Regions from separate parts of the Streptomyces sp. NPDC037083 genome, predicted to be linked through region 1. Evidence: riboswitches for the same ligand, from Rfam matches in the RefSeq annotation. Region 1 holds a riboswitch; each other region holds the start of a gene.
The links. A riboswitch is a leader RNA that binds a small molecule or an ion and turns the genes downstream of it on or off. The one in region 1 is predicted to bind cyclic di-AMP.

Region 1 (4,366 bases):
ACGGGTTCCGGCTACCGGACGACGGATCCGTACTCGAAGCTGCTCGAGGAGCGGATCGTCTTCCTGGGGACACCGGTCGACGACACGTCGGCGAACGACGTCATGGCCCAGGTCATGCACCTGGAGCACCAGGCCCCGGACCGGGACATCTCGCTGTACATCAACTCCCCCGGCGGCTCGTTCAGCGCGATGACGGCCCTCTACGACACGATCCGGTACGTCACCTGCGACGTGGGGACGACCTGCCTGGGCCGGGCGGACGCGTCCGCCGCGGTGCTGCTGGCGGCGGGCACCCCGGGCAAGCGGTTCGCGCTGCCGGGCGCTCGGATGACGATCCGCCAGCCGTCGCTGCCCGAGCCCGTCGAGGGACAGGCCGACGACCTCGCCGTCCAGGCCGACGAGCTGGCGCGGACCCGGACCACGCTGGAGGCGATGCTCGTCCGGCACACCGGGCGGACGCCGGAGCAGGTCACCGCGGACATCGAGCGGGACAGGCTCCTCACCGCCCGGGAGGCCGTGGAGTACGGCCTGGTGGACGGGATCGTCGCCGGCCGCACGGGCTCGGCCGGCTCCCTGGGCCGGGGGTGAGCCGCCGATGGTGCCCGAACTGCCGCCGCTGCCCGCCCTGACCCGCGCCGAGGCCGAGTTGATCGACGGCTACCTGGACGTGGTCGACCTGCTCGGCCGCATCAACCCCGCCCGCCACGGCGACACCTACGGTGGACTGCGCGCGGCCCAGGCGCTGGTGGGCAAGGTGACGGCGCTGCGCGACGCGCTCACACTGATGCACCAGCGCGGCGAGAGCGAGCTGCACGCGCCGACGCTCGCGCGGGCGCTGCGCGTCCTGGACGGGGAGCGCCGCACGGCGCGCGTCACGCTGCCTCCGCTCTCCGACAGTTGAGGCGACCCGTCTCCGACCCGGACCGATCGCACCCCGAGCGCGAGGTCCGGGCCGGAGTTGAAACGCACCAGACGGGTTACCCCCGTTCGGAGTAGCGGCCGTTGGTCTTCCGGGCCCGCCGAGTTGCGTCAAAACGGCGCTTTTCGAGCGGAACTGAGGGCTCCGATGCTGGTCCGGGGCCCTGTGGCCGCCTTGACTCCTGATCGGCCATCAGGGTGTCCACCCGAACGGGTGAGTGGTGAGTAACCCCACAAATCCCCGGTTCCGTTGGGATTTTCGGACATCGGTGAGCCAAGATCCCTGACTGACGACAAGCCCCCGCCACAAGCGGCGGGGCGGTCCGGGCGGACGCCGAGTCCTGCCGCCGCCCGGATGACCGGTCGACAGAAGTGCATCGGCAGGAGTGGAGGACCCAAGCACGACGGGTCGCCGGAACGGTCACGCCATGACCGTGCCGAGCAGCCCTTGGGGTGAAGCCGCACACGCGGCCGGGCAACTTCGCCAGCCCGAATCCGACAGGTCATCCTTCACAGGCGGCTGACGAAGGGTTGCGCATGACTGCGCTCAATCGTGTCCCGTCGCTCATGGCCCGGGCCGGTACGGCCTCGGCGTTCGCCATCGCCGCCGTGGGCGGCTCGGTCGTGGTCCCGGGGCTCGCCTCCGATGCCGCGGCCGCCACACCGGCGACGAAGGCGCTCCAGATCGCGGCCTCGAAGAAGGGCGCCCCGTACAAGTACGGGGCCACCGGGCCGAAGAGGTTCGACTGCTCCGGGCTCACGCTGTACTCGTACAAGAAGGCCGGCAAGAGCCTGCCCCGGACGGCGGCCCAGCAGTACAACAAGACCAAGCACATCAGGGCGTCCAGCCGCAAGGCGGGCGACCTGGTCTTCTTCCACTCGGGGTCGAACGTGTACCACGTCGGGATCTACGCGGGTAAGGGCAAGATCTGGCACTCGCCGAAGACCGGCGACGTGGTGAAGCTGCAGAAGATCTGGACCAAGAGCGTCTGGTACGGCCGGGTCCGCTGAGCCGTCGGGTCCGCTGAGCCTCCCGGGGCGACGGACGGCGTCCTGACGCGCCGTCACCGCCCCGGGATCTCGCCTTCGGCCGGAGCCGTCAGCGCTCCGGCCACCGGCTCCGCCGCCGGAACGGTCCACGGCAGTTCGACGAGGACCGTCTTGCCGCCCTCCCGGGTGCGCCGCACTCTGAGCTTGCCGCCGCTCTCCGCGGTCAGCCAGCGAATGATCACCATGCCTCGGCCGTTGTCCTGCTGGACGGCGGCCGGCAGTCGTTGGGGGAAACGCGGGTGACTGTCGGTGACACCGATGCTCAAATGTTCGTCACGGTCCAGGACGAGGTCCACCGTGAAGGTGGGTGACTGCCCGAAAGTGTGCTGTACGGCGTTGGTGGCCAGTTCCGAGACGATCAGACGGACGGTGTCGGCCGTCTCGGCGTCCGCCGGCAGACCCCACTCCACGAGGGTGTCGGCGACGAATCCGCGGGCCGTGGAGACCGAGGCGGGATCGCTCGGCAGAGTGACGGATGCTTCCAGGTGATCTGCCATGGCGACGTCGTCCCTTTCCCACGGGACCGGAGTCCGACACGGTGCGTGTGGTTCGAGTACGGTCCCGACCGGTGCTTCTTCGCCAGACTGCCATCACCACGTCGGTCACGGGTGGCGATCCACCAAGATATGCATATATCTGTCGCCCGATGCGGTGAACTCTGCGCCGGCAGAGCGTGTGCGGCCGGCCCGTCAGGAGCAAGGAGGAGCCCATGCAGCACGGTCCCGCGGTGCGCCGCCGGAAGCTGGGTGCCGAACTGCGCAGTCTACGCGCCCAGGCGGGCCTCACCAGCGGTGAGGCGGCCCGGCTCGTGGGCTGGCATCAATCCAAGGTGAGCCGCATCGAGACCGGCACCAGTGGATCGAAACCAGCCGATGTGCGGTTACTTCTCGATGTCTACGGAGTGGCCGACCCGCGGCTGCGGGAGTTGATGCTGGCCCTGGCGGGCGACGACGGCGGCGGTGGCCGGGACCACTGGTGGCACGCCTACCGCGGGGTGCTGCCCCCCGCCTACCGGGACTTCATCAGCCTGGAGTCGCAGGCGAGCGCGATGCGCACGCTGGAGACGAGCGTGGTGCCCGGGCTGCTGCAGACGCCCGAGTACGCGCGGGCGGTGACCAGCGCGGCGGTGGAGGGGGTGGAGGAGGAGCAGGTCGACGCCCTGGTGGAGGTGCGGCTGGCCCGGCAGGACGTGCTGCGCGCGCAGCCGCCGCTGGAGCTGAGCGCGGTGCTGGACGAGGCGGTGCTGCGGCGGGAGGTCGGCGGGCCGGAGGTGATGGCACGCCAGCTCGGACGGCTCGTGGAGGCCGCCCGACTGCCCCAGGTGCGGCTGCAGGTACTGCCCTTCGCGGCCGGGGCGCACATCGGCGTGACCGGCCCTTTCGTCATCTTCTCATTTTCGCGCACTTCTGATCTGGATGTGGTTGTTCTCGACCACTTGACGAGTAGCCTCTATCTCGAACGGAAAGAAGACCTCCAGGCCTACACCGAGGCCTTCAACGCCCTTCGGGCGCACGCCCTTTCGCCCGAGGACTCATCGGATTACCTCGCCGCGCTGGCCGACGGCGCGTAAGGAGGCACCATGTCCGCAGTACCGCGGAACGTACCTTCCAGTACCGATTCCGATCATCTCCCGCAGGTGCGTTGGCTGCGCAGCAGCTACAGCACGGGGGCGAACAACTGCGTCGAGACCGCCCGGCCGGCCTTGGGCCCCTGGGCCGGTCTGCTCGCCGTACGCGACTCCAAGGACCCGGACGGACCCGCCCTGCTCTTCTCCCCCGAGAGCTGGACGGGCTTCACCTCGGCGTTGCGCTGACCACGACGGCGCAGACGGCTCCCGGTCAGCGGCGACCCACGGCCGTGCCACGCCGACTCATGGTCGTGTCTCGCCGATCACCCGAACAGCGCGTTCCAGCTCGGCCCCGGAGAGGTCCGCCCGGGCGGTGAGCCTGAGCCGTGAGATGCCGTCGGGCACGGAGGGAGGACGGAAGCACCCCACGGCAAGGCCTGCCGACCGGCAGTCCGCCGCCCACCGCACGGCCCCCTCCGGGGACGGTGCCCGCACGGAGACGACCGCCGCGTCCGGACGCACAGCCTCCAGCCCCGCGGCCGTCAGACGCGCGTACAGCTCGCCCGCCACCCCACGCGCGCGTGCCGCGCGCCCGGGCTCGCGCCGCAGCAGCCTCAGGGCGGCCAGCGCCGCACCCGCCGCGGCCGGGGCCAGACCCGTGTCGAAGATGAACGTGCGGGCCGCGTTCACCAGATGGTCGATCACGCGCGCGGGTCCCAGCACGGCGCCGCCCTGGCTGCCGAGGGACTTGGACAGCGTGACCGTGACGACGACGTCGTCGGCGCCCGCGAGACCCGCCGCGTACGCGGCGCCCCGTCCGCCCTCCCCGAG
Region 2 (4,366 bases), on a different contig from region 1:
GCGCCGATCGACTACGTCAAGTGGGACTTCAACCGCTGCTTCACCGACGCCGGCTGGCCGGACGACCCCTACCCGCAGCGCCTGTGGGTCGACCACGTGCGCGCCCTCTACGGCCTCCTGGACCGGCTGCGGGCTGCCCACCCGGGCGTCGCCTTCGAGTCCTGCTCGGGCGGTGGCGGGCGCATCGACCTGGGGATCATGAGCCGCACCGACCAGGTGTGGACCTCCGACAACACCGATCCGCTCGACCGGCTCGACATCCAGCACGGCTTCAGCCAGCTGCACCCCGCCCGGGTCATGGCCGCATGGGTCACCGACAGCCCCAACACGCAGCTCAACGGGCGGGTCAGCTCGCTGCGCTTTCGGTTCGTCAGCGCCATGGCCGGGGTGCTCGGCGTCGGCGGGGATCTCGCCGAGTGGAGCGAGGAGGAGCTCGCCGAGGCGCGCGGATGGGTGGACCTCTACAAGGACATCCGGCCCCTGGTGCAGCACGGCGACCTCTACCGGCTGCGTCCGCCGACGGGCGGACTGAGCGCCGTTCAGTACCTGCGCGGCGACGAGACCGTCGTCCTCGCCTGGCTCCAGGCGCAGCGGTTCGGTGAGCCCGTTCCCGCGCTGCGGCTGCGGGGGCTCGACCCGACAGCCTCGTACGAATGCCGTGAAACGGGCGAAGTGCACCGGGGTGCGGTACTGCTGCACCACGGGCTGCGTACCGGTCTGCGCGGCGACCTCGATGCGACGGTTATCCGCCTGCGTCGCATCTGAGCTTTCTGTCCGAATTGGATCCTTTGTTTGAACTCGCTATGTAATAAAGGGTCCTGGAGAAGTGTCACGTGAGCAGCGTCATAGCTGTGACCGTGCGTCGCCCGTCATGTTCACGTAATTCGCGTGTGATTCAAGGGTGCTTGGTGAATTGGCGGCGGTGCGATTCACGGAGCGTGACCGGGAATTCCCGCAGGGGATCAAGTAGAGGGCGTCGGCCGTACAACCTCTGCTTGTCCCTGTGCGTCCTGGTCGCTTACGTTCCACACCAATCCGGACGGACGCCCAATCCTGCCGCCGCCCGGAGACCGCACACTCACCCGTGAACGGCAGGAGCGGGGGACCCACAGGCACAACCGCCTGTTCCGGTCCCGGAACAGGCTTGGGGTAAAGCCGCGCCTCGGCGCGGCCGGGCATCTCCAGTCCGCACCCGACAGCTCACCTCGCAGGCGCCGGAGAGGAATTCGCCATGCCCGCGAAGGGTAAGCACCGCCGTCCCAAGGCCCAGCGTTTCACCCGTTCCATAGCCGTCGCCGGAACCGGCGGCGCCGCGCTCGCCCTTCCGCTCATGGGCGCCTCCGGCGCTCACGCGGCCACCCCGGAATCCGTTGCGCAGACCGCCGGCCAGTCGGTCGCCCGAACCGTTTCGGAAAAGACCGTTCAGGCCGCCGCGGTGACCCGGAAGACCGCCACCTCGAAGACCTACACCGTGCGGTCCGGCGACTACCTCTCGAAGATCGCGGACGAGCAGAAGGTCAGCGGCGGCTGGCGGAAGCTCTACCAGGACAACCGCGAGGCCGTCGGTGACGACCCGTCGCTGATCCACCCCGGCCTCAAGCTGTCGATCGGCAAGAAGGCCGCGACCGGCGCCCCCAAGCCGTCCGGTTCGTCCTCTTCCTCCTCCAAGAGCTCGTCGAAGTCCTCGGCGTTCTCGAAGTCGTCGAAGGCCTCCGACGCGAAGGCGTCCACCTCGTCGTCCTCGAAGGCCACCCAGGCCTCCGAGACCGGCTCCAACGGCTTCGTGCTGCCGGTGGCCGGCGCCACCGTCGGCACCCCGTACCACCAGTCGGGCAGCATGTGGTCGAGCGGCTACCACACGGGCGTGGACTTCGTCGTCCCGACCGGCACCTCGCTCAAGGCCGTCGGCGCGGGCACCGTCGTGTCCGCGGGCTGGGGCGGCGCCTACGGCAACCAGGTCGTCATCCGGCTCGCCGACGGCTACTACGCCCAGTACGCCCACCTCTCGCAGCTCTCCGTCTCGGCCGGCCAGACCGTGACCGCGGGCCAGCAGGTCGGACTCTCCGGGGCGACCGGCAACGTGACCGGCCCGCACCTGCACTTCGAGATCCGCACCACGCCGGACTACGGCTCGGACGTGGACCCGATCGCGTACCTCCGCTCGCACGGCGTCAGCGTCGGCTGACCCTGCCGGTCTCGCCCGCTCGACGTCGATCGAGCGGGCGGACCCCCTCGCCTGACACGCAGTCGAAGGCCGCACCCGCCCGGGTCCGGCCTTCGACTGCGTGTCAGGCCCATGTCGGGTTCCGCACCGCCCGGAGTCATTCCCGTTTCAACGACTTTCGGGTGTGGCTCCCTATTCCCTGGTTGGCAAATTCTTTAGGAGTGGCTTATCTCACCGACCGTCAACCTCTGCCTACGGTCGCGTAAGTCACATTCGAAGGTGAATCATGAACTGCTGTGGCAGACGATTCGAAGAGTGACAACAGATCAGTGATCGGGTCGTACGTGGCGGTGGGGGACAGCTTCACCGAGGGCGTGGGCGACCCCGGCCCCGACGGGGCGTTCGTCGGCTGGGCGGACCGGCTCGCGGTCCTCCTCGCGGACCTGCGTCCCGAAGGCGACTTCAACTACACCAACCTCGCGGTCCGCGGAAAGCTGCTCGACCAGATCATGGAGGACCAGCTCCCCAGGGCGGTGGAACTCGCCCCGGACCTGGTCTCCTTCTGCGCGGGCGGCAACGACATCCTCCGTCCAGGAACCGACCCGGACGAGGTCGCCGAGCGCTTCGAGCGCGCGATCTCGGCCCTGACCGCCGTAGCCGGCACAGTCATGGTGACCACCGGCTTCGACACCCGCGGCGTCCCCGTGCTCAGGCACTTGCGCGGCAAGATCGCCACCTACAACGGGCACGTCCGTGCCGTCGCCGACCGGTACGGCTGCCCGGTGCTCGACCTGTGGTCCCTGAAGTCGGTTCAGGACCGCAGGGCCTGGGACGGCGACCGGCTCCACCTCTCCCCGGAGGGGCACACGCGCGTGGCGCTGCGCGCCGGCCAGGTCCTCCACCTGGAGGTGCCGGCCGACCCGGAGCAGCCGTGGCCGGCGCTCCCGCCGCGCGGCACCCTCGAGGTGCGGCGCGACGACGTCCAGTGGGCCCGCGAGTACCTGGTGCCGTGGATCGGGCGCCGGCTGCGCGGCGAGTCCTCCGGCGACCACGTGATAGCCAAGGGCACGCTGTCGCCGGACGACATCAGGATGCGGATCGCCGCCGTGGCCTGAGCGGGCCTCAGTGCGCGGACGCGGCCGGCCGTGGGCGTCCCACGGCCGGCCGCTCCACCCGTGAGGTGACCGTACGGGTGTGGCGACCGGAAGCGCGCCGACACGCGCGCTTGGGCGACCGCACGCACTCACGCCCGTCCGGCACACTCGGGGACCGGGCCCGCGCGCCCTTTTCCCGTACGCCCGTCACACCCGGAGAGGTCCGGGCGGAGGTGACGCGACGGTGGTCCACGAGTTCGACCGACCGCGGCCTGCCCCGGCGGCTCAGCGCTCCTCGGCGCTCGACGTCCCTGCGTCCAGGCCGAGTTCGCGGTTCAGTGCCTCGTCCACCCACTCCTGCGCCCTGGCCCGGGACACCGCGCCCTCGTACGACGTCAGTTGTACGGCGAGCCCGTCCAGCAGGGCCGTCAGGCGCAGCGCCGTGCCCTCCGGGTCCGGGCAGCGGAACTCGCCCGCGGTCACGCCCTCCGCGATCACCCCGGCGAGCGCGGCCTTCCACTCCCTGTCGAGATCCCGGGCGACCTCCCGCAACGCGGGCTCGCGCAGCGACACGGCCCAGCCCTCGATCCACAGCCGCCAGCCCTTGGCCTGTCCCGTGGGCGCGTACCAGCGCACGGCCGCGCGCAGCCGGCGCAACGCCGTCGTGCGGCGGCCGGCCAGCTTGCGCAGGTGCGCCAGGTCGTCCTGGGCCGCGAGGGCGAACGCGTCGGCGACCAGCCTCTCCTTCGTCGAGAAGTGGTAGAGGACCAGCGCGTTGCTCACCCCGAGGGCCGCGGCCACGTCGGCGATCCTGACCGCCGCCACGCCCCGCGCCTCGATCTGCTCGATGGCCGCCCGCAGCAGCTCCTCGCGCCGCTCGGCCACACTCAACCGGACCCTCGTCACCGGGTCACCCTAATCCGTGGACGACCGCGGCGAGCAGGGAGGTCCGGCGCACCGCACCGCGGCGCGGGCGCACACGCGCGGCGCGCCCCCGGTCCCGTCCGAGGAGCGGCGCGGCCCCGCACGGCGGTCAGGCTCGCGGCGGCAGGGGGGTGCGAGCGCCGTCCGCCCGTCTCAGCGGTGGACGCCGAAGCGTCGTGCGATC
Region 3 (4,366 bases), on a different contig from region 1:
CCGACTTCGACCGCGTCGACGAGGTACGGGCCTCCGTGGACGCCATCCTCATCGGCGCCGGCACGATCCGCGCCGACAATCCGCGGCTCCTCGTGAACTCCCCCGAGCGCCGCGCCGCCCGCGTCGCCGCAGGACTGCCGCCGTACCCCCTCAAGGTCACCGTCAGCGGCTCCGGCGACCTGGACCCGAAGGCCAACTTCTGGCACACCGGCGGCGAGAAGGCCGTCTACACCACGGAGAAGGGCGCCGAGCGGGCCCGCGCCCTCGGCATCGCCGCGGACGTCGTCCCGCTCGGCCCCGAACTCGACTGGCGCCGCCTCCTCGAACACCTCCACGACGTCCTCGGCGTACGCCGTCTCATGGTCGAGGGCGGCGGCACCGTCCACACCCAGCTGCTCCAGCAGGGCCTCGCCGACGAACTCCAGCTCGTCGTCGCCCCCCTGTTCGTCGGCGACCCGGACGCCCCCCGCCTGTTCGGGCCGGGCGGCTACCAGGGCGGACGTCTGCGCCTGGTGGAGACCCGGCGCATCGAGGACGTCGTCCTGAACCGCTACGAGCCCACCGCACCCGGCGCCGGACCGCTGCCCGCCGCGGCCGACCGGCACTGGCTGTCCCTCGCCTGCGAGCTCGCCGAGCTGTGCCCGCCCTCGCGGACCGCCTTCAGCGTCGGGGCGGTGATCGTGGCCGCCGACGGCACGGAACTGGCACGCGGCCACTCCCGCGAGGGGGGCGACCCGGTCGTGCACGCCGAGGAGGCGGCCCTCGCCAAGCTCGACCCCGCCGACCCGCGGCTGCCCACGGCCACCGTCTACAGCAGCCTCGAACCCTGCGCCCGCCGTTCCTCGCGCCCCTCGCCCTGCGCTCGGCTCATCCTCGACGCGGGCGTGCGCCGGGTGGTCACGGCCTGGCGCGAGCCGGACACCTTCGTGACGGCGGCGGACGGCACCGGAATGCTGACGGCCGCGGGCGTCGACGTCGTCGTGCTGCCGGAGTACGAGGAGCGGGCGAAGGCACCGAACCGGCACCTGGCGTGAGGCCGCGGTCAACCGTGGTGTTTCACCTCCCGCAGATGACGTACACTGGAGTCACAACGACGCGGGGTGGAGCAGCTCGGTAGCTCGCTGGGCTCATAACCCAGAGGTCGCAGGTTCAAATCCTGTCCCCGCTACTGAAGGCCGAGGGCCGGAATCCAACAGGGTTCCGGCCCTCGGTGTATTCCGTCTCGTATGCCTCGCGCCCACCTTTCCCCCTCACTTTCTTACGCATGGTGACCAGGTGACCGCCCTGCGCATCAAGGTTGAGTCGCCATCAAAACGCCTGTGACTGCCGAGGTGTGCGGCAGGCAGGTCAACTCGCCCGTTTTTCACCGCTGGTGGCCCGAAAGTCCAGGCCGGAAATGTTGTTGATCAAGCAGAACAGCTTGGAAACCCACCCCTGGGTCTATTAACGTTCGATAACGCAGCGCGGTCGTCCCAGCCGGCACCAGAGTCGGCTCCGTGCGCACGCGCCGAATCCCGCAAGGGAACCGGGGAACCACCAACTTGGGGTGAATCGCGCGGAAGTCACCGTGAACTCGCAGAGTCCACGGTCGGTATACGCGCGTAGGAGACCTTCCCGCTCCGAACCCGTCAGCTAACCCGGTAGGCGACGGAAGGAAAGGAGCGCGCCCGCGTGGCGTCCAACCCGCCTGCCCCCGAGGCCCCGTACGCGCCGAGCCAGCGGTCCACCGAGACCTTCGGCTACGGCGGCTACCGCACCGACGAGGGCCCCTGGGAGGAATGGAACCCCACCGCGGAGTCCGTTCGCCCGGTCCGGGGCAAGCACCGGGTCGCCAAGCAGCGCGGCGGCGGGTTCGCCCGCAGCTCCACCGTCCTCGGCGTCGGCGTCATCGCCGCCGTCAGCGCGGGCGGAATGGCGAGCGCCAACACCGGCAAGGCCCCGGTCTCCATCTCGATGCCGGACATGCCCAACGTGGGCTCCCTCATCTCCGACGAGGACCCCGCCCAGGAAGCCGCGCCCGCCCTGGCGAGCTTCGGGTCCGAGACCGCCGTCGACACCGAGGAGAGCGCCGCCGACGCCGGCGAGGCCCTCCGCAGCCGGATCATGGCGCAGGCCGAGTCGCAGCAGACCCAGTTCGAGGTCAAGGCCGCCGAGGCCGCCAAGAAGGCCGAGGCCGACGCCGCCGCCAAGGCCGAGAAGGAGGCGGAGGCCGAGGCCGCCGCCGCGAAGAAGAAGGCCGCCGAGGAGGCAGCCGAGAAGGCCGAGGCCGCGCGCCTGGCCGAACTGGCCAAGCAGTACACGCTGCCGACCTCCTCGTACACGATCACCTCGACCTTCGGCCAGGCCGGTTCCCTGTGGTCCTCCGGGTACCACACCGGTCTCGACTTCGCCGCGCCCACGGGCACGCTCATCAAGGCCGTCCACAGCGGCACCATCACCGAGGCGGGCTGGGCCGGTTCCTACGGCTACCGCACCATCCTCACGCTGGACGACGGCACCGAGCTCTGGTTCTGCCACCAGTCGTCGATCAACGTCAGCGTCGGCCAGAAGGTCGCCACCGGCGATGTGATCGGCCGCGTGGGCGCGACCGGAAACGTCACCGGCGCCCACCTCCACCTCGAGGTCCACCCGGGTGGCAGCTCCGAAGGCATCGACCCGGCGGCGTGGCTGCGCAGCAAGGGCCTCAACCCCTGAGACGTGCCTGAGGCGTCCCGGAGAACTCCCGAAGACGTCCCGGAGACGTCCGGGAGACGTCCCTTCGGGGAGACTCCGTACGGCGCGGGACACCCGTACGACGCGGGGCACTCCGTACGACCTCATCGGGGAACCCTGACCGGTCCCCGGCAGCCCTGACGGCCACCCCCGACGTCAGGGCTGCCGGTCTGTCGGGCCACACGCCGTTCACGCGTTCTTCGCAGGCCGCGTGGAATGGGCGTGGCCCGTGTGACCGTTGAGATGACACATGACTTCCCTTCGCACACTCGGCTCCTCCGACCTCGAGGTCTTCCCGCTCTCCCTCGGCGGCAACGTCTTCGGCTGGACGGCGGACGAGGCGTCCTCCTTCGCCGTGCTCGACGCCTACGCGGCCGCCGGCGGCAACTTCCTCGACACCGCCGACTCCTACTCCTCCTGGGCCGAGGGCAACTCGGGCGGCGAGTCCGAGACCGTCATCGGCAACTGGCTGAAGCAGCGCGGCAACCGCGACGACCTCGTCATCGCCACCAAGGTCAGCCAGCACCCCGAGTTCCCCGGCCTGTCCGCCGGGAACATCAAGGCCGCCGCGGACGCCTCCCTCCGTCGGCTGGGCACCGACCGCATCGACCTGTACTACACGCACTTCGACAAGACCGAGGTGCCCGTCGAGGAGATCATCGGCGCGCTCGACGAGCTGGTGAAGGCGGGCAAGGTGCGCCACATCGCCGCCTCCAACATCTCCCCCGAACGCCTCCAGGAGTCCCTGGAGTTCTCCGACCGGGAGGGCCTGGCCCGGTACGTCGCCCTGCAGCCCCACTACAACCTGGTCTCGCGTGACACCTACGAGGGCGGCCTGCAGGACCTCGCCGCCCGTTTCGGCCTCGCCGCCGTGCCGTACTTCTCGCTGGCCTCCGGATTCCTCACCGGCAAGTACCGGCCCGGTGCGACGGTGGAGAGCGCCCGCTCCGCCGGCGCCGCCAAGCACCTCGACACCGAGCGGGGCCGCCGGGTCCTGACCACCCTGGACGAGATCGCCCAGGCCCGCGACGCCCAGGTCGCCACGGTCGCCCTCGCCTGGCTCGCCGCACAGCCGACCGTGGCCGCACCGATCGCCTCCGCGCGGACGGCCGAACAGCTGCCGGCGCTGCTGGGTGTGGCGGACCTGGAACTCACGAGCGCGGAGATCACCCGGCTGACGGAGGCTTCGGCCTGATCTGCCCACCCTGACTCGACCCCACCCCACCCGACCGGGACCGCCCCGACCCACCGCGGCTCGGCCCGGTGCTGCCTGGCAGGCGGGGCTGGGACGGAGGGCAGGACCGAGGGCTGTGGCTGTACCTGTGGCTGTGGCTAGTGGTAGGGGTTGGGGGAGGGGTTCGGGGCCGCTGGGTAGCCGTACCCCGCGTGATCGTGCCCGCCGTACCCCGCTTGGCCGCCGTACCCGCCGTGGCCTGAGGGACGGCCGGGGGCCGGCCCTGCCGGGTTCCCGGGCGTCGGGCCCGCCGGATACCCGTAGCCGTACCCCTGTCCGTACCCGTATCCCGGTCCGGGACCGGGGACCTGGCCGTACGGAGGGGCCTGGCCGGGACCGGGGCCGTACCCGTACGCCCCGTACACCGGCCAGGGCGGCGGAGCCACCCGTACCGGAGGGGCCGTCATCCGTGCCGCGTGG

Region 2: it holds a riboswitch for cyclic di-AMP, as region 1 does, so the genes downstream of both, ACZ7DE_RS08645 (M23 family metallopeptidase) here and ACZ7DE_RS22440 (C40 family peptidase) in region 1, are expected to answer to the same signal.
Region 3: it holds a riboswitch for cyclic di-AMP, as region 1 does, so the genes downstream of both, ACZ7DE_RS28545 (M23 family metallopeptidase) here and ACZ7DE_RS22440 (C40 family peptidase) in region 1, are expected to answer to the same signal.

Annotation. Positions count from the first base shown of each region.
Region 1 is NZ_JBVJSQ010000008.1:126,220-130,585, reverse strand. Features, by position in the region: gene ACZ7DE_RS22450 (ATP-dependent Clp protease proteolytic subunit) at 1-588, shown strand, start outside; gene ACZ7DE_RS22445 (hypothetical protein) at 596-901, shown strand; cyclic di-AMP (ydaO/yuaA leader) riboswitch at 1,282-1,452, shown strand; gene ACZ7DE_RS22440 (C40 family peptidase) at 1,456-1,929, shown strand; gene ACZ7DE_RS22435 (ATP-binding protein) at 1,983-2,465, opposite strand; gene ACZ7DE_RS22430 (helix-turn-helix domain-containing protein) at 2,678-3,538, shown strand; gene ACZ7DE_RS22425 (DUF397 domain-containing protein) at 3,548-3,781, shown strand; gene ACZ7DE_RS22420 (8-amino-7-oxononanoate synthase) at 3,839-4,366, opposite strand, start outside.
Region 2 is NZ_JBVJSQ010000003.1:7,209-11,574, forward strand. Features, by position in the region: gene ACZ7DE_RS08640 (alpha-galactosidase) at 1-765, shown strand, start outside; cyclic di-AMP (ydaO/yuaA leader) riboswitch at 1,070-1,227, shown strand; gene ACZ7DE_RS08645 (M23 family metallopeptidase) at 1,232-2,185, shown strand; gene ACZ7DE_RS08650 (SGNH/GDSL hydrolase family protein) at 2,494-3,279, shown strand; gene ACZ7DE_RS08655 (TetR/AcrR family transcriptional regulator) at 3,544-4,164, opposite strand; gene ACZ7DE_RS08660 (Glu/Leu/Phe/Val dehydrogenase dimerization domain-containing protein) at 4,336-4,366, opposite strand, start outside.
Region 3 is NZ_JBVJSQ010000012.1:21,933-26,298, reverse strand. Features, by position in the region: gene ACZ7DE_RS28555 (dihydrofolate reductase family protein) at 1-1,034, shown strand, start outside; tRNA gene ACZ7DE_RS28550 (tRNA-Met) at 1,095-1,168, shown strand; cyclic di-AMP (ydaO/yuaA leader) riboswitch at 1,496-1,662, shown strand; gene ACZ7DE_RS28545 (M23 family metallopeptidase) at 1,672-2,694, shown strand; gene ACZ7DE_RS28540 (aldo/keto reductase) at 2,963-3,907, shown strand; gene ACZ7DE_RS28535 (PrsW family intramembrane metalloprotease) at 4,045-4,366, opposite strand, start outside.